One region of the Janthinobacterium sp. GW823-FHT03B06 genome, then DNA from elsewhere that is predicted to be linked to it. Evidence: predicted binding sites of a transcription regulator. Region 1 holds the regulator's gene; each other region holds the start of a gene.
What was found. The regulator sigma-54, encoded in region 1, starts transcription at its own class of promoters, with help from an activator protein. The targets are predictions, from matches to a motif close to TGGCANGNAANCTGCTTT.
Positions count from the first base shown of each region.

Region 2: the regulator sigma-54 is predicted to act here: its motif matches at 4,558-4,575, upstream of urtA (urea ABC transporter substrate-binding protein).
Region 3: the regulator sigma-54 is predicted to act here: its motif matches at 2,530-2,547, upstream of adh (aldehyde dehydrogenase).

Region 1 is NZ_JBXAJE010000003.1:194,367-200,777, forward strand. It holds gene rapZ (RNase adapter RapZ) at 1-364, shown strand, start outside; gene AC1RBA_RS11880 (enoyl-CoA hydratase/isomerase family protein) at 365-1,450, opposite strand; gene hpf (ribosome hibernation-promoting factor, HPF/YfiA family) at 1,582-1,941, opposite strand; gene AC1RBA_RS11890 (RNA polymerase factor sigma-54) at 2,011-3,489, opposite strand; gene lptB (LPS export ABC transporter ATP-binding protein) at 3,494-4,249, opposite strand; gene lptA (lipopolysaccharide transport periplasmic protein LptA) at 4,249-4,830, opposite strand; gene lptC (LPS export ABC transporter periplasmic protein LptC) at 4,856-5,467, opposite strand; gene AC1RBA_RS11910 (KdsC family phosphatase) at 5,510-6,043, opposite strand; gene AC1RBA_RS11915 (KpsF/GutQ family sugar-phosphate isomerase) at 6,043-6,411, opposite strand, start outside.
Region 2 is NZ_JBXAJE010000002.1:77,336-83,746, forward strand. It holds gene urtD (urea ABC transporter ATP-binding protein UrtD) at 1-415, opposite strand, end outside; gene urtC (urea ABC transporter permease subunit UrtC) at 412-1,533, opposite strand; gene urtB (urea ABC transporter permease subunit UrtB) at 1,530-3,116, opposite strand; gene urtA (urea ABC transporter substrate-binding protein) at 3,253-4,506, opposite strand; gene AC1RBA_RS06240 (DUF4349 domain-containing protein) at 4,692-5,480, opposite strand; gene AC1RBA_RS06245 (transglutaminase-like domain-containing protein) at 5,497-6,108, opposite strand; gene AC1RBA_RS06250 (DUF2760 domain-containing protein) at 6,363-6,411, shown strand, end outside.
Region 3 is NZ_JBXAJE010000016.1:7,433-13,843, reverse strand. It holds gene AC1RBA_RS27725 (PQQ-dependent methanol/ethanol family dehydrogenase) at 1-431, opposite strand, end outside; gene AC1RBA_RS27720 (DUF779 domain-containing protein) at 479-868, opposite strand; gene adh (aldehyde dehydrogenase) at 924-2,444, opposite strand; gene AC1RBA_RS27710 (beta-propeller fold lactonase family protein) at 2,781-3,737, opposite strand; gene AC1RBA_RS27705 (TonB-dependent receptor family protein) at 3,942-6,080, shown strand; gene AC1RBA_RS27700 (substrate-binding periplasmic protein) at 6,136-6,411, opposite strand, start outside.

The sequences.
Region 1 (6,411 bases):
GCTGACCCTGTTCTTCGAATCGTTCGCCTTCAAGCTGGGCGTGCCGCTCGATGCCGATTTCGTCTTCGACGTGCGGGCCTTGCCCAATCCCTATTACGACCTGGCCCTGCGCCCGCTCGACGGCCGCGACGCGCCCGTGATCGCCTTCCTCGACGCGCAACCGAGCGCGCTGGAGCTGCTGGCCGACATTCGCGCCTTCATCGAGAAATGGCTGCCGTCGTTCAAGTCCGACAACCGCAGCTACCTGACGGTGGCGCTGGGCTGCACGGGCGGCCAGCACCGCTCCGTGTACATGGCGGAACGGCTGGCGCAGTATTTCGGCCCCAAAGAAAGAGTCGTGCTGCGCCACCGCGAGCGTTCTTAATCAGTCGAGGTGGCGCAGCGGATGGGCTTGCGCCGGCCAGACGGGGGCGAAGAAACGCGCCACCATGGCCGCGTCGACCCCGTCCAGGCTGGCAGGCTGCCAGCGCGGCGCATTGTCCTTGTCGACCACCAGCGCGCGCACGCCCTCGAGCACTTCGCCATGTTCGAAATTGTGGCGCACCACCGTGCGCTCCATGCGCAGGCAATCGGCCACGCCCAGGTGGGCGCCCCGCTGCAGCAACTCCAGGGTCACCGACATCATCAAGGGCGAGCGCAGGCGCATGGCCGCCAGCGCCTTCGCCGCGAACGCGCCGTCATCCTGCGCCAGCGAGGCCATGATGGCGGCCACCGAACCCGCGCTGAAGTGGCGGTCCAGCGCCGCGCGCGCCGTGGCCAGGGGGGAAGCGCCCGCCTCGGCCTGGAAAGGCGCCGCCAGCGCCTTGATGGCGACCGGCAAGCCTTCGCCCGGCGTGGACTCGAACAGGGCCAGCAGCGCCCCCATCTGCGCCTCGGGCAGATACACGTCGGCCAGGCCCGTGTACAGGGCGTCGGCCGCGTTGATCGTCAAACCCGTCAAGCCCAGGTACAGGCCCAGCTGACCCGCCAGACGGGATAAAAAGTAACTGCCGCCCACGTCGGGGAACAGGCCGATATTGACTTCCGGCATAGCCATGCGCGTGCGGCCCGTGACGATGCGCAGGCGGTTGCCGGGCCCCGCTTGCGCCACGCCCATGCCGCCGCCCATCACCACCCCATCCATGACGGCGATATACGGTTTCGGGTAGAAGTGAATCAGATGATTTAAAGCATATTCTTCCGTAAAGAAATCTTCCAGCAAGGCGCTGCCGCCCTGCGGCGTGGCCAGGCCCGCGTCGTAAAAGAAACGGATGTCGCCACCCGCGCACAGGGCTTTTTCGCTGCTGGAGCGGATCACCACGGCGTCCACCTGCGGATCGTCGCGCCAGGCCAGCAAGGCCGCGCTCAGGGCGCGCACCATCTCCAGCGACAGGGAATTCAAGGCTTTCGGACGGTCGAGCACGATGTGGCCCGTGCGGTGGCGGATGGAAATCTGGACGAGGTCGCTCATGGCAGGCAGGAAAGAAGTGAAAGTGCAAACATTCTAGCGCCTGCGCGGCGAACATTGCGTTTCGCTGGACGCAAAAAAGGGCGCAATGTGCGCCCTTAGTTGATCACAGCCGGTTGAAAGTCGCGGGCCGCTTAGGCGGGGGCGAATTCTTCTTCCGAACTGTCTGGCAGATGCTTGATCGCCTCTTTACCGTGCCCTTGCACTTTGGTTTTGTATTTCATCACTTGCCTATCGAGCTTGTCGATCAGGGTATCGATCGCGGCATACAGGTCGTGCGCCAGGCTTTCCACATAGACAGTTTTGCCACTCAGACGCAGGTTGACTTCGGCCTTTTGACGTTTTTCTTTCTCTTTGAGGTTATCCACGGTCAGAATCACGGCGATATCGATAACTTGATCGAAATGACGTTTCACGCGCTCCAGCTTCGTTTGTACGTATTCACGGATGGCTGGTGTCACTTCGAGATGATGTCCGCTGATGGTGAGATTCATACACACTCCTAAAGATGATCGGGTTCGTGCGGTCCATCGTATCCGGCCCGCAGAGGAACCGAAAAAAACTTACAAACACTTACGCAGGCTCACTGGCGGAATTTTTAACGCTTCCCGGTATTTGGCAACAGTACGTCGCGCAATCACCATGCCTTGTTCCCCCAGCATGTCCGCAATCTTACTGTCGGATAAAGGATTTTTAGGGTCTTCTGCTCCTGTCAGTTGCACGATCAATGCCCGTATCGCCGTCGATGACGCTTCGCCCCCCGCTTCGGTGGCGACGTGGCTACCAAAGAAATATTTCAACTCGAACATGCCGTGCGGGGTCAGCATGTACTTTTGAGTTGTTACCCGCGAGATAGTACTCTCGTGTAAACCCAGTGTATCAGCTATTTCACGGAGCACAAGGGGGCGCATGGCAACGGCCCCATGCGAAAAAAAGTTCTTTTGTCTTTCTACTATCGCCTGCGCCACGCGCAGAATCGTGTCGAAGCGCTGGCGCATATTCTTGATCAGCCACTTGGCTTCCTGCAACTGTGCACCCATGGCGCCCTCGCCCTTGCCCTGCTTGAGCAAGTTGGCGTACATGGCGTTGACGCGCAGGCGCGGCATGACGTCGTTGTTCAGGGTCACTTGCCAGCCATTGCGCGCGCGCTTGACGACGACGTCGGGCACCACGTAATCGGACACGTCCGCAGCGAACACGGCGCCCGGATGCGGGTTGCACTGGCGAATTACCGTCTGCGCTTCACGCAAGTCTTCATCGTCGCAATCGAGGGCTTTTTTCAGCTTGTTGAAATCGCGCTGGGCAAACCAGGCCAGGTGCTTTTCCACGATGACGAGGGCCATGCGCCGCGTCACCATGGCGATGTGCGGCAAGCGCTTGATTTGCAGCGCCAGGCATTCGGACGCATTGCGCGCGCCCACGCCGGGCGGATCAAAACTTTGCAGCAGCGACAAGGCCGTGCGCATCTCGTCGGCATCGATTTCCAGCTCTTCCGGCAGGCGCGCCAGGATGTCGTCGAGCGACTCTTCCAGGTAGCCATTGTCGTCGAGCGCGTCGATGATCAGCTCGACCAGCGCGCGGTCGCGCAATTCGAGCACCGTCACGCGCATCTGCTCCATCAGGTGTTCGCGCAGGGTACAGTGATGGGCCTCCAGTTGCGGGCGGGAATCTTCGTCGTCGGGCGCCTTGCCCCGGCTCGCTTCGCTCCAGTCGCTGTCGCCGCCATCCGCGGCGGCCGGGCCCTCGCCCGCCTCGCCGTCAAAGGTTTCCGCTTCGGCCGGCGCCGCGGGCGCCTCCTGGCCTGGCGGCTGGGGCGGCGCTTCGGCCGGCGCGGCCGTGGAGCTCAAGGCCCCGTCGGACAGCAGGCGCAGCGAACGGTCGAGCGGATCGTCGAGGCGCTCGAGCAAGGGATTGTCCGTCAGCAGTTGCTCGAGTTCCTGATGCAATTCCAGAGTAGACAATTGCAACAGGCGTATCGATTGCTGCAACTGCGGCGTCAGTGCCAGGTGCTGCGAAGTGCGCAGCTGCAATGATTGTTTCATTGGCTTACATGCGGAAGTGTTCGCCCAGATAGACCCGGCGTACCGACTCGTTCGCGATGATGTCGTCGGGGCGTCCCGACGCCAGTACCGAGCCCTGGTTGATGATGTAGGCACGGTCGCAAATACCCAGCGTCTCGCGCACATTATGATCGGTGATCAGCACGCCGATATTGCGCTCCTTCAAGAAGCGCACGATGCGCTGGATCTCGATCACGGCGATCGGGTCGACGCCGGCGAACGGTTCGTCGAGCAGCACGAAACGGGGATCGGTGGCCAGGGCGCGGGCGATTTCCACGCGGCGGCGCTCGCCGCCCGACAGGGACAGCGCCTGGTTCTCGCGCAACTTTTCAATCTGCAAGTCGGCCAGCAGTTTATCCAGGCGTTCCTCGATCTCGGCCTTCTTCAAAGGACGGCCTTCGACGGTCTGGATTTCCAGCACGGCGCGGATATTGTCTTCCACCGTCAGCTTGCGGAACACGGACGCCTCCTGCGGCAGATACGACAGGCCCATCTGCGCGCGGCGGTGGATCGGCAGGCTGGAAATGTCCACGCCGCTGATGTCGATGCTGCCGCCATCCGACGGCACCAGGCCGACGATCATGTAGAACGAGGTGGTCTTGCCGGCGCCGTTCGGGCCCAGCAGCCCCACCACTTCGCCGCATTCGACTTGCAGCGAGACATCATGCACGACCTGCCGCTTGCCATAGGTTTTCTGCAGTCCGCGAACGATCAGGGTGCTGCCGCAACGGGTATTGTCCATTATTTCGTTCCTGGCACAGGTGTGGCCGGCGCTCTCTCCGCCGCGGGCGCCTTGGTCTTCGGCTGGATCACCATGCGCACGCTGCCGCCATCGGAGGTGCTGGTGCCGCTGTCGGAATTTTCCATCTTGAATACTTCCTTGCGGCTGTCATACGAGATGAAGGCGCCATTGGCCACATCGGTCACTTTCGTGCCCTCCAGGCGCGTCAGCTTGGCCTTGGAAAACAGTTTCACCACTTCCGTCTTGTTGTCGTATTCCACGCGCTCCGCTTCGCCTTCGACCCACAGGTCGCCGGCGCCATCGCGCTTCTGGCGGAACGTGGCCAGCTTGCCGGGATCTGCCCAGAAGGTGATGAACTGGTAGCCTTGCGGGTCTTCCGTGATCAGGGCCCGGCCCGCCTTCATGGTCAGCGTGCCCTTGACCAGCACGACGTCGCCCGTCAGGGTACGAATCTGCTTGACGTCATCGACGTGGCCGCTACGCGCCGTGATGACGGCTTCCTTCTCGGAATCGGCCTTCTCGGCATGCGCCACGCCCATGAGGGCCAGAGAAAATACGCTCAACAGCAAGATGTTCTTCATAGTATGGTTTCCTTGTTTCATTCTGTCATTTTGCCGCCGCGGCCGGGCGCGGTTTCGGCGGGAGGACCATGCGCAAGGCATTCTGCACTTCCACCACGCCGGTGGCGTTATTGGCCTTCATGCCGATACCATTGATGCGCGAGGCGCCCGTCAGGATATCGACAGGCACGTCCGTTTCCATTCTTTCTTCGTCCGGAAACACCGTCAGCGCTTCCGTCCTCACGGTCAGGTTCTGCGCCTTCGGACTGGCCACGCGGTCGATCACGACCTTGCGGTGCAGTTGCAGCCGGGTATTGTCCTGGTCGATATGCGCCAGTTCCGCATTCATGTTCAACGGCGGCATGCCCGGCGTGAGCTTGCGCACGAAGGGCTGGTCGATATCGGACGAATCGTCGGCCGGATAATGCGTGAGCTTGTTGCCCGACACGATATAGCTGGGCTTACCCGTCAAGTCCATGCGCACCAGGCTGAAATTGGTGATGAAATAGTCGGGCTCACCCAAATTCTTGCTGGCCTTGATGTCCTGGCCATTCTTGTTCATCACTTCAAGCAGCCAAAAGCTGGCCAGCGCGACGACGACCGCGCCCAGCAGGGTAAAAATCATGCGCCAGCGATGGGCGCCTCCTGGCTTACGCATAGGGTTTCACTCTTTCATAGGTCACTGGCGGCAAGGCGCACCTCACTCCAGGAACGGCGCCATGACGCGCGCATAGTTGTCCTGGGCGCGCAGCAGGAATTCACAGATTTCGCGCACCGCGCCGCGGCCGCCGCCGGCCTGCGTCACATGGTGTGCCAGGCCCTGCGCTTCCGGACGCCCGCCCGGCACGCTGACGGCAAAGCCCACGCGACGCAGGATGGGCGCATCGATGACGTCGTCGCCGATGTAGCCGCATTGCTCTTCCGTCAAGCCCGTCAGCGCCAGCAGTTCGCGAAACGGCGTCAGCTTGTCGTGACCGCCCTGGTGCACATGGGTAATGCCCAGGTCTTGCGCGCGGCGTGCCGTGATGGCCGAGCGGCGCGCGCTGATGATGGCCGTCTGCACACCGGATTCCTGCAGCAGCTTGATGCCCAGGCCATCATACACATTAAACGTTTTCATCATTTCGCCGTCCGGGCCGAAATGCAGGCTGCCGTCGGTAAGCACGCCGTCGACGTCAAAGATCATCAGTTTGACCTTGGCCGCGCGCGCCAGGTTGTCCGCTACGCTCTCCATCAGATCACCTTCGCTTGCGTCAGATCATGGATATGCAGGGCGCCCACCAGCTTGCCGTCGGCATCGACGACCAGCATCTGGTTGATGCGGAACTGTTCCATCACGGCCACGGCATCGACAGCCAGGCGTTCGGGCGCGATGCTGCGCGGCTGCGCATGCATGACGTCGCGGATCGCCACTTGCGTGAAGTCCTGCACGCGCTCGAACATGCGGCGCAAGTCGCCATCCGTAAACACGCCCACGGGGCGGTTGTCCGCATCGACGACGGCCGTCATGCCCATGCCCTTCTTCGTCATTTCTTCCAGCGCCTGCAGCAGCGAGGCGTCCACGGGTACTTTCGGCACCCGTTCGCCGCTGCGCATGACGTC
Region 2 (6,411 bases), on a different contig from region 1:
GCTTGTCCATCTTCATCGCCAGTTCCAGGTTGTCGAACACCGTGTGCTGCTCGAATACGGTGGGGCGCTGGAACTTGCGGCCGATGCCCGCATGGGCGATTTGCGCTTCCGTCATGGTGGCCAGGTTCATGGTCTGGCCAAACCAGGCCGTGCCGGACGTGGGCCGCGTCTTGCCCGTGATGACATCCATCATCGTCGTCTTGCCCGCGCCATTCGGGCCGATAATGCAGCGCAGCTCGCCCACGGAAATATCGAGGCTCAGTTTATTAATGGCCTTGAAGCCGTCGAACGACACGCTGATGTCTTCCAGATACAAAATGGCGCCATGCGTCGTATCGACGCCCTCGCCTTTTACGCGCGCATACGTGGGGCCAGCCTCGGTGCCGGCCATGCCGGGCAACATGCGGATGCTCATGCGGCCTCCTCTGCCACGATGGCGACTTTTTTACGTTTGAGCTTGTTCAACACACCGAGCATGCCCTGCTGCATGAACAGCGTCACGCCGATGAACAGCAAACCCAGCGCGAACAGCCACAATTCCGGCAGGACGGCCGTGAACCAGCTTTTCAAGCCGTTCACGGTAAACGCACCCAGAATCGGACCGAGCAAGGTGCCGCGCCCGCCCACCGCCACCCACACGACCATCTCGATGGAGTTCGCGGGCGACATTTCGGACGGGTTGATGATGCCCACCTGCGGCACATACAGGGCGCCGGCGATGCCGCACAGCACGGCCGACAAGGTCCAGACGAACAGCTTGAACCACAGCGGGTTGTAGCCGAGGAACATCAGTCGCGCTTCGCTGTCGCGCACGCCCTGCAGCACCCTGCCCAGTTTCGAGCGGACGATGGCGCGCGCGCCGATCATGGCCGCCAGCAGGAAGGCCAGGGTCAGCAGGAACAGCACGGCCCGGGTGGCGGGTGCCGTGATGTTATGGCCCAATATCGTCTTGAAATCCGTGAAACCGTTGTTGCCGCCAAAGCCGGTGTCATTGCGGAAGAACAAGAGCATGAAGGCATACGTCATCGCTTGCGTGATGATGGAAAAATACACGCCCTTGATGCGCGAGCGAAAGGCAAAGTAACCAAACACGAAGGCCAGCACGCCCGGCACCAGCACGACGAGGGCCATGCAGTACCAGAAGTGTTCCGTGAAGGCCCAGTACCAGGGATAGGTTTTCCAGTCGAGAAAGACCATGAAGTCGGGCAAGCTGCTGCGGTACTGCCCCTGGTCGCCGATGGCGCGCATCAGATACATGCCGTGCGCATACGCGCCCAGGGCAAAGAACACGCCGTGGCCCAGGGACAGGATACCCGTGTAGCCCCAGACGAGATCCAGCGCCAGCGCGGCCAGCGCATAGCACATGAACTTGCCCACCAGCGCCACCGTGTAGGCGGAGACGTGCAAGGCATGGCCTTCGGCAAACGCCAGATTAAAGATCGGCAGCAGCGCCGCAAGCACGCTGCAGGCGGCAATCGCCAGCCAGACGGGCCGCGTGAACAGGCCCTGTTTGATCGGGTAGGAGGTAGTCATTCGACGCTGCGTCCCTTCATGGCAAACAGGCCCTGCGGCCGGCGCTGGATGAAAATGATGATGAACACGAGAATGGCGATCTTCGCCAGCACGGCGCCCGCCACCGGTTCGAGGAATTTGTTCACTTCGCCCAGGCCCAGCGCGGCGATCACGGTGCCGGCCAGCTGGCCCACGCCACCGAGCACCACCACCATGAAGGAATCGACGATGTAGCTTTGGCCCAGGTCCGGCCCCACGTTGCCCAGCTGCGACAGGGCCACGCCGCCGAGCCCGGCGATGCCGGAGCCGAGGCCGAAAGTCAGCATGTCGACCTTGCCCGTGGCCACGCCCACGCAATCGGCCATTCGGCGGTTTTGCGTAACGGCCCGCACGAACAGGCCCAGGCGCGTCTTGTTGAGGATCAGCCACACGGCCACGACGACGACGACGGCGAAGCCGATGATGGCCAGCCGGTTGTACGGCAACACGAGGCCGCCCAGTACCGTCACGCCGCCCGACATCCAGGCCGGGTTGGCCACTTCCACGTTTTGCGCGCCGAAGATCGTGCGGACCAGCTGCATGAGGATCAGGCTGATGCCCCAGGTGGCCAGCAGGGTTTCCAGCGGCCGCCCGTACAGCCAGCGGATCACCGTGCGTTCCAGTGCCACGCCCACCAGGCCGGCAACAAAAAACGCGGCCGGCAAGGCGGCCAGCAGGTAGGCATCCTGCAAGCCCGGCAGGTAGGCGCGGAAGAACAGCTGGCATAAATACGTCGTGTAAGCGCCTATCATCAGCAATTCGCCATGCGCCATGTTGATGATGCCCATCAGGCCGAAGGTGATGGCCAGGCCCAGCGCGGCCAGCAGCAGCACGCTGCCCAGCGAGATGCCGTAAAACACATTGCCGGCCAATTCCATGCGCGACACTCGTCCCTTGATCTGGCGCATGGTGTCGATGGCGGCCAGCTGCACGGCTTCGTCGGGTTCGCCGCCCTGCTCCAGCATGGCTTGCAGCACCGGCAGCAGGCGCGCATCGCTGCTGCCCGCCAGCGCCTGCACGGCGGCCTTGCGCGTGGCGGCGTCGGGTGCATGCAGGTTGGCGCTGGCGATCAGCACTTGCAATAGTTGTTGAATTTCAGCGTCGCTTTCCCGCGCCAGCGCGGTGCGGATCAGGGGGAGCTGCGCGGGGTCGACCGCCTTTTGCAAGGCTTGCGCGGCGGCCAGGCGGGCGCTGCGCTCCGGCGCCAGCAGCTGCAAACCCGACAAGGCGCCTGCCACAGCCGCGCGCAAGCGGTTGTTGACCATCACGCCGTCGATGCCGTCGGGCATCGGCACGTTCCGGCCAATTGCCGGGTCAACCGCCTGCTCGCCGTCAACGATGTACACCTTGCCGTCGGGCGCGGCGTACAAGGCGTCGTCCTGCAGCGCTTGCAGCACCTTGGCAGCCTCGGGCGTGGCCAGGGCGGCGATCTGCGCCACGGCGGCGACCCTGGCGTCGGGATCGTCGCCGGCCAGCGGCTTGAGCAGGTCGGGAGGGATGGCGGCCTGCGCCAGCGAGGATAGCAACAGGCAGGCGAGGACCAGCAGTTTGGGGAGAAGCTGCATGTGCATGGATTCCATGTAGTAAAGCCGATGTCTTGATAGGTATCCTTCCCCCAAGACAAGGACAGGGGTCAGACCCGCCGGGTCTGACCCCAGCTCTTTGCCTGGGGTTGCGGCGACGAATCGAGGCGCAAGCTTTTTACAGCTTCTGCTTGCCCTCATTGCCCTTGATATACGGGCTCCACGGCTGGGCGCGTATCGGTTCCTTGGTTTTCCACACGACATTGAATTGCCCATCGGCCTTGATCTCGCCGATCATCACGGGCTTGTGCAAGTGGTGGTTCGTTGCATCCATGGTCAGGGTGAAGCCCGATGGCGCCTTGACGCTCTGGCCCGCCATGGCGGCAATCACCTTGTCCGTGTCCGTCGATTTCGCTTTTTCCACGGCTTGCGCCCACATGTGGATGCCAACATAGGTCGCTTCCATCGGGTCGTTCGTCACCACCGAACCCGCGTTCGGCAGCTTTTGCGCCACGGCGTACGCCTTCCACTGCTTGATGAAAGCGGTATTCACGGGGTTCTTGACGGATTCAAAGTAATTCCACGCCGCCAGGTGACCGAGCAAGGGTTTGGTATCGATGCCGCGCAGCTCTTCCTCGCCCACGGAAAACGCGACGACGGGCACGTCCGTCGCTTTCAGGCCCGCATTGCCCAGTTCCTTGTAGAAAGGCACGTTGGAATCGCCATTGATGGTGGAAATGACGGCCGTCTTGCCGCCGGTGGAAAACTTCTTGATATTGGCGACGATGGTTTGATAGTCGGCGTGGCCGAACGGCGTGTAGACCTCGCTGATATCGCTATCCTTGACTCCCTTGCTTTTCAGGAAGGCGCGCAGGATCTTGTTGGTGGTGCGCGGGTATACATAATCCGTGCCCAGCAGCACGAAGCGCTTGGCGCCGCCGCCATCTGTGCTCATCAGGTATTCGACGGCGGGAATCGCCTGCTGGTTGGGCGCGGCGCCCGTATAAAACACATTCTTTTCCAGCTCCTCGCCCTCGTATTGCACCGGGTAAAACAGCAGGCTGTTGAGTTCCTTGAAGACGGGCAAAACCGACTTGCGCGACACGGACGTCCAGCAGCCGAATACCACGGCCACCTTGTCTTGCGCTACCAGTTGTCTCGCTTTTTCCGCGAACAAAGGCCAGTTCGACGCGGGGTCGACGACGACGGCTTCCAGCTTCTTGCCCAGCACGCCACCCTTGGCATTGATCTCGGCAATCGTCATCAGCGCCACATCCTTGAGCGATGTTTCGGAGATGGCCATGGTGCCCGACAGGGAGTGCAAGATGCCGACCTTGATCGTATCGGCGGCCAGGGCTGCCTGCATATAAGTGGACGTGGCCAGGGCGAATGCGCCGGCGGCGGCCGCTTTCAGGATGATGCGTCGTGACATGGGGACTCCTGTGATGGGTTCGTGGGGTCGAGCTGGGCCTGCCATGTTGTTAAAGCAGAATGCGTGCCAGCGCCTACAGCTGTCCGCCATGGTGCACGCGGCGCTCGCCGCACGAAAAAAAACCTGGCTGCACAAGGACTGTGCAGCCAGGTTTCAAATTGCCGTAAAACGGTGCGCCGGAGGCTTTAATCCTTGCGCGGCAAGCCTCTCAAGCGGCGCCAGCCCTTGCGGCCCAGCGGGAACAGCAGCACGAAAGCGATCAGCCACGGCAGGATGTAAGCCATGGCCGTGATGGCGTTGGCCACGCCTTCCGACAGGTTGTCCGTGAAATTGCCCAGCGCACGCTTGACGGGCCGCCAGAACGATTGCTTGCCTTCAGCGCTGATCATTACGTTCAGCAAGTCCGTGTCGATGCGCTGCATTAATAGCGCATTGGCCGCCGTCGCCTGCTCCAGCTCCACTTGCACGGTGGCCAGCTCCTTCGTCACCTTGATCAGCGCATCGACATTCGCGCCAGAGCGCTTTTCCAGGTCTTGCAGCTGCGCCTGGTACTGTTTCAGCATCTCCAGGCGCTTCTTGCTGTCGAGCACAGGACGGCCCAGGTCTTCCACCTTGGTGCCCTGGCTGGTGACGTCGCCTTCGGCCGCGACCAGCGCGACGAGCTTTTTGATGCCGGCCGGCTTGGCGCGCATGCTGATGCGCGCATGCACGTAGCGGCCGCTGTCGAGGCTGGAATCGAGCAGCAAACAGCCGTTTTCCGTATCGGCCTTGCAGGCGGCGACCACTTTTTCATACAGAGGCCGCACTTGCGCCTCGCTCGTATCGACGCTGACATTGTGTTCATAGGCAAGAAACTCGCTGCCTTTTTCCTTGCCATCGAGACGCGCGGCGCTCGATTGCCCGCCGCTCTCGCCCTTGCCGCCGCAACCGGCCAGCAGCAACAGGCCGAACAGACCAAGAGACACTTTTTTCATGATTTCTTTCTTGAAATTATTTTTTCAGCGGCAACAATTCGATATCGGGCAAGTGCGCCGCCACATCCTGCACGGTCGCATGGCCGGTCAGCGAGGCGATCACCTGGGGCAGCGGTGCCGGCCAGATTTCCGGCAAATCGCGCTCTTCCGGCGCCAGCACGGGAAAGGCCAGCTGTTCCTGCGGCGGCGTGAAGGCGGCCGCGACACCAGGCTTGTTGCCGCGCGCATCGATGCGGTACCAGCCAACATCCTGCAGATACACGGCGTTCAAGCCATGCAGGCAAAACGGCGGGCCCGCTTCCCCCACGGCCAGGCGCTGGTAGCACAGGCCGGCGGGAATGCCGTTGGCGCGCAGCAGCGCGGCCAGCAGATGGCTCTTCGCATAACAGTAGCCCGTGCCATGCTGCAACACGTCGGAAGCGCGGCAGGTGACGGGATTGCGCTGGTAGTCCCAGCTGTGGGCGACTTCGTCGCGCACGAAGGCAAAGCAGCGGGCCGCGATGGCGGCGTCGCCTACGGCGCCTGCCGCCAGTTCGGCCGCCTTGGCGCGCACGGCCGGATGATCGCTATTGATATACAGGCTGCTGGCTAGATATACGGAAAAGTCGGGGGAAAAGTCGGTAGACATGGCATAAAGGCAATGCGAAAAGATAATGCGCGATTTTAGTCGAAGCGGCGCAACATTCAGCGTTTCTTTGCGCAGGAACAAAGAAAATCCACGCCTCAGGCTCGCTGCGCGGGGGCCGGTGACTTTGGCGCCGGCCCGGTAGCTGGTATCATGCGGGCAAACGCAGCCGGCCCTGTTGGCCCCGCACATGGCACTACCTTGCGAAGCGGCCCCCGCCGCCGACGCCACCCTACAGATCAGAGAAACGAGTTCCTATGAGCACACCATCGTCCCACCCATCGTTCTGGCGCCGTGTCCCGCTGG
Region 3 (6,411 bases), on a different contig from region 1:
TCGAGCGTGCCGAAGATCACCAGGTTGCCGTACAGGGCGGCGCCGCGGTTGACCACGTCGCAGCAGGGCATGATGCCGTCCGGCAAGCGATGCTCATATTTCCACAGCTTGGCGCCCGTTTTCAGGTCGACGGCAAAGATGCGCGAATACGATGCCGTGACGAACATCTTGCCGTTGTGAATCAACGGCTGCGATTCCTGGCCCCGCTGTTTTTCGCCGCCGAACGAGAACGACCAGGCCGGCACCAGCTTGGCCACGGTCTTGTCATTGATCTGCGTCAACGGCGAATAGCGCTGGCCCTGCGTGCCCATGCCGAACGACAGCACGCTGGACGGATTCTTCGCCGTGCTGTCGAGCATGGCGGTGGTGACATTGCCCACATCGGCCGCCTGGGCCAGCGATGCCACACCCAAACCGATGAGTATCCCCATGATTTTTTTCTGCACAATCATCTCCCTCTGTTTTATTAGTATGTGTGTCAAGTCTTGCGGTGCTCATGCGGCTGGGCATGCAACAGCGCACACTCTTCATCGGTGAACAGGCGCGAGCGCGTCAAAAAGCGCTTGCCCGTGCCGTTGTCGAGTGAAAACATGCCGCCATTGCCATCGACCACATCGATAATCAACTGGGTATGCTCCCAGTACTCGAATTGCTCGAGTCCCATGTAGAACGGTGCGCCATTCAAATTGCCGAGATAGATGTCGGTATCGCTGACATCGAACTCGCCCAGCGCGTAGCACATGGGCGCACTGCCATCGCAGCAGCCGCCCGACTGGAAAAACATCAGCGGGCCGTGACGCTGGCGCAACTTGTCCATCATTTCCAGCGCCGCATCGGTGGCGACCACCCTGGCAATTGCTGCACTCATGGCATCCCTTTCTGCGCGCCGCGCCTGGACTACGGGCGCGGCGCCTGTTGCCGGTTTAGAAGAAGCCCAGCGCTTTCGGGCTATAGCTCACCAGCAAGTTCTTCGTTTGCTGGTAGTGGTCGAGCATCATCTTGTGGTTTTCGCGGCCGATACCCGATTGCTTGTAGCCGCCGAACGCGGCGTGGGCTGGATACAGGTGATAGCAATTGGTCCACACGCGGCCCGCCTGGATGGCGCGGCCCATGCGGAAGGCGCGCGAACCGTCACGCGTCCACAAGCCGGCGCCCAGGCCGTACAAGGTATCGTTGGCAATCGCCAGCGCTTCAGCTTCATCCTTGAAGGTGGTCACGGACACGACCGGTCCAAAAATTTCTTCCTGGAAGATGCGCATCTTGTTGTGCCCCTTGAACACGGTCGGACGCACGTAATAGCCGCCTTCCAGGTCGCCCGCCTGCGTGTTGCGCTCGCCGCCAGCCAGCACTTCGGCGCCTTCCTGGCGGCCGATGTCGAGGTAGGACAGGATTTTTTCCAGCTGCTCCTGCGACGCTTGGGCGCCGATCATGGTGGACGAGTCGAGCGGATTGCCCTGCTTGATGGCGGCCACGCGCTTCAGGGCCCGTTCGATGAATTTCTCGTAGATCGATTCCTGGATCAGCACGCGCGATGGGCAGGTGCACACCTCGCCTTGATTCAGCGCAAACATGGCAAAGCCTTCCAGGCACTTGTCGAAATACTCGTCGTCCGCATCCATCACGTCTTCAAAGAAGATGTTCGGCGATTTGCCGCCCAGCTCCAGGGTGACGGGAATCAGGTTTTGCGCCGCGTAGCCCATGATCAGGCGGCCCGTGCCCGTTTCGCCCGTGAAGGCAATCTTGGCGATGCGCTTGCTCGAGGCCAGCGGCTTGCCCGCTTCCAGGCCGAAACCGTTGATGATGTTCAACACGCCCGGTGGCAGCAGGTCGCCGATCAGCTCGATCAACACCATGATGGAAGCGGGGGTTTGCTCTGCCGGTTTCAGGACGACGCAATTGCCGGCGGCCAGGGCTGGCGCCAGTTTCCACACGGCCATCAGAATCGGGAAATTCCACGGAATGATCTGGCCCACGACGCCCAGCGGCTCGTGGTAGTGGTAGGCATAGGTTTCCGCATCGATTTGCGCGACGGAACCTTCCTGCGCGCGGATGCAACCGGCGAAGTAACGGAAATGGTCGATGGCCAGCGGAATGTCCGCGTTCATCGTTTCGCGGATCGGCTTGCCGTTATCGATCGTTTCCGCCGTCGCGATCAAGCTCAGGTTCTGTTCGATGCGGTCGGCGATGCGGTTCAGGATGTTGGCGCGCTCGGCGGGCGAAGTCTTGCCCCAGGCCTCCTTGGCGGCATGCGCGGCATCCAGCGCCAGCTCGACGTCTTCCGTCGTGGAACGGGCGATTTCGCAAAACGGCAAGCCCGTGATCGGCGTAATGTTAGGAAAGTATTCACCTTTTACTGGTGCAACGAATTTGCCGCCGATGTAATTGTCATAGCGTTGTTTGAAGGGATTGGCTACGCCCAGTTTGCTGATGTCTGCGAGATTCATGTCGTCCTCTATCGGGTTAATTAGAATGGAATTACTTAATTAAAATCAAACGTCCTGGTACAGATGGGGTGAGTACACGCAGTCTTCCGCAAATGCCGTGCCAGCTCGCCATCCCACTACAAACTTAGCCGCTTTTGCCCTTGTTGCAAGGGCGCGGCCTCAATACCGGTGCGCTTTTCGGCGCATGCCCGGGCTTGAGCCGCGGGAGCGGGCCTGTTTGCGTTTTGAACAAAGTGAAGGCATCCTGTTCCAATCCGGGCCAGCCCTGCTGCTGCGGCCCGTCGCCGCTGCACAATGGAACAGGTGTACCAGACTGGAACACCTGTTCCTGTAACGCTACCGAATCACCACGCCCCATGGCAATTCGCCGACGGCAATATCGGCCACCTTGCGCGCGCTGGCCGTATCGATGACGGAGACGCTGTTCGAGCGGCCATTGGCCACGTACAGCTTGGCCCCGTCGGGCGTGATGGCCATGTTCCATGGGCGCTTGCCGACGGGAATGGTGGCCGTCACCTGCTTGCTGGCCGTATCGATCACCATCACCGTGCCGTCCGTGCCATTCGATACATACACTTGCTTGCCACCGGGATGGACGACGATGCCATTCGCATTCTTACCTGCTGGAATGGTGGCGATGGCCTTGCGCGCCGTCATATCGATCACGTAGACAGCATTGACCAGTTCGCACGCCACGTAGGCAAGGCCCGAATCCGGACTGAAACCGATGCCGCGCGGACGCAAGCCCACGGCGATGGACGCGACCTGGCGGCGTTGCGCCACATCAATGACATCGACTTGCTCGGCCTCTTCCGCACTGACCAGCAGCCAGCGCCCATCGGGGCTGAAGACGGCATGTTCCGGGTTGCGTCCCTGCACCTTGATATCGGCAAGCACGACGCCCGTCTGGCCATCAAGCAAGGCCACGCTATTGTTTTCCTCGACGGCCACGGCCACGTAACGACCGTCGTGCGAGGCGCTCACGCCTTCGGGCGACTTGCCCAGCGCCACCATGCGGACTGGTGCGCCAGCTTCGTTATCGATCAGCAGCAAGGCGCTGCTGGCCGCATCGGTGACAAACAATTGCCGCCCGGTGGGGTCGGCGGCGATGCCGCGCGGACGCTTGCCTGTGGCGATCTGGCGCACGACCTGGTCGGTCGCCGTGTCGATCACGCTCACGGTGCCCGATTTTTCATTGGGGACATAGGCAAAAGGAGCGGCCTGGAGGGCGGTGCTGGCAAGCGCCGGCAGCAGCCAGCACACCTGGCGCAAGCGCGGGAAGAAGTTGGGCATAATCACCTTTTCAATGGCAAAACACAGGAAAAGCGCGCGGTAGCGGCGCATCTGATAATTGCTGCATGCAAACGCCGTGCCACTGACACGCGTATAATTTCCGCCCACCAATGGAGACATGGCAGGCATATTGCTTGATACAACTATGCAGACCTGCGCCGCTCACGCGCTCAAGCAGGCTTTTATTCACATTGGAGAATCCGCATGCAGCATCGTTTCCGCCTGAACACCATCGCCAGCCTGTTTGTCGCCGGCAGCGCCACCCTGGCCCCCCACGTCTTTGCCGCCGAGCCCGCTGACTTGGCCGCCGGGCAACTCATGGATACGGTGGTCATCAGCGGCAGCCGCATCGCCCACCCCAGCCAGGAAGTGCCCGCGTCCATCGACGTCGTCGACAGCACCCGCATCCAGGACGGCCAAATCCGCGTCAATGCCTCGGAAGCGCTGGCCGCCGTGCCGGGTCTGGTCGTACAAAACCGCCAAAACTACGCACAAGACTTGCAAATCTCGTCGCGCGGCTTCGGCGCCCGCTCGGCCTTCGGCGTGCGCGGCGTCAAGCTGATCAGCGATGGCATTCCCGCCAGCATGCCCGACGGGCAAGGCCAGGCTGCCACCTTCAACCTCGATACGGCCGAGCGCATCGAAGTGCTGCGCGGGCCGTTTTCTGCCATCTACGGCAACCATTCAGGCGGCGTGATCCAGCTGTTTTCCAAGGATGGGCAAAATCCCCCGTCCGTCGAACTGAACGTGACGGGCGGCAGCTTCGGCACCAGCAAGGTGGACCTGTCGGCGCAGGGCCAGGCAGGCGGCATCGGCTACGTGCTCGACGGTTCGCGCTTCCGCACGGACGGCTTCCGCGACCACAGCGCCGCCACGCGCGAACAGGCGTTCGGCAAGATCACGGTCAAGCCGAATGCGGACAGCAAGCTGACCATCGTCGCCAACAGCCTGCACCAGGGCAACACGCAAGATCCTCTGGGTGCCACCTGGGCCACGTTTTCCCGCGATCCGCGCGGCGGCGAAATCGATGCGACGGACACGCAAAACCCGAAACGCACCCTGGCCGAACGCTACAACACGCGCAAGAGCATCGACCACCAGCAAATCGGCGCCACCTATGAACAATCGTTTGGCGAAAACCGCCTGCACGTGACGGCCTACGGCGGCAACCGCGACGTGATCCAGTACCAGGCTTTTACCAAGGGTTTCCAGGCGCCAGCCAGCCATTCGGGCGGCGTGGTCGACTTCCAGCGTGAGTTCTACGGCATCGACACCAACTGGCTGCACGTGAACCAGCTGGCAGGCGGCAAGCTGAGCACCACCATCGGCATCGACTATGGCCGCTCCAGCGATGATCGCACCGGCTATGAGAATTACATCGGCAACACGTTTGGCGTGAAGGGCAAGCTGCGCCGCGACGAGCAGGATGTCGTCTCCAGCCTCGATCCGTATATCCAGACAGAATGGCAGAGCGGGCCATGGCTGCTCAGCGCAGGTGTGCGCTACAGCAAGATGAAAGTGTCGGTCAACGACCGCTTCCTCGGCAATGGCGACGACAGCGGCAGCCTGGAGTTCAGCCACACGACACCGGTGCTGGGCCTGCTGTATAAACTGACGCCCAACGTCAACGTGTACGCCAGCGCCGCGCGCGGTTTCGAAGCACCCACCCTGAACGAACTGTTTTACTCGGGCACGGGCGGCGGCTTCAATTACCAGCTGAAACCGGCCACCAGCACCAACCTGGAAGCGGGTATCAAGGCCAGGATCGCGAACAACACGCATGTGAACGCGGCCGTGTTCCAGATCAAGGCCAACGATGAACTGGTGGTCGACAGTTCCAGCGGCGGGCGCACCAGCTACCGCAATGCGGGCAAGACCTTACGCCAAGGCATGGAAGTGTCGCTGGACTCCAGCTTGCCGTACGGTTTCACGACAAAAGTGGCGCTGACCAGCCTGCACGCCGTGTATGACCGGGCGTTCGGCAGCGTACGCGAAGGCAGCCGCTTGCCGGGCGTGCCCAGCGCTAACCTGTTCGCGGAACTGGCCTGGAAAGACACGCTCGACCGTTTCGGCGCGGCAGTGGAAAGCGTGGCCAGCAACCAGGTCTACGCGGAAGACAGCAACAGCGAAAAACCGGCGCCCGGCTACACGGTGTTCAATGCGCGCTTCAACGCCAAACAAAACGTAGGGAATTGGCGCTTCAAGGAGTTTGCCCGCCTGAACAATCTTTTCGACAAGACCTACGTGGGCTCCGTCATCGTCGGCGACAGCAACAAGCGCTACTATGAAGCGGCGCCGGGGCGCAACTGGTTGTTAGGCGTCAGCGCCATGTATTCCTTCTAATTAAAAAGCCCGCGCATCGGAAGATGCGCGGGCTTTTCAACGAGAGCAAGCTAAATCAGGGCCGCGCTTCCTTCACGCCATGCTTCTCAAAGATGGCTTTCAATTCACCGCTGGCCGCCATCTCGTTCATGGCCGCCTGCAGTAACTTGGCCACGTCGAGCTGTTGCTTGCTGACGGCCAGGCCCACGGCCCAGCCGGCACGCGGCAAGCGGGCGAACGCCACTTCGCTCAAGGGGAAAGCGGGATCGCTTTTGAGCACCGACTCGATTTCCGAACGGTTGGCCAGCACGGCGTCGAGCTTGCCTGCTTGCAATTGCTGCAAGGCTTCGGC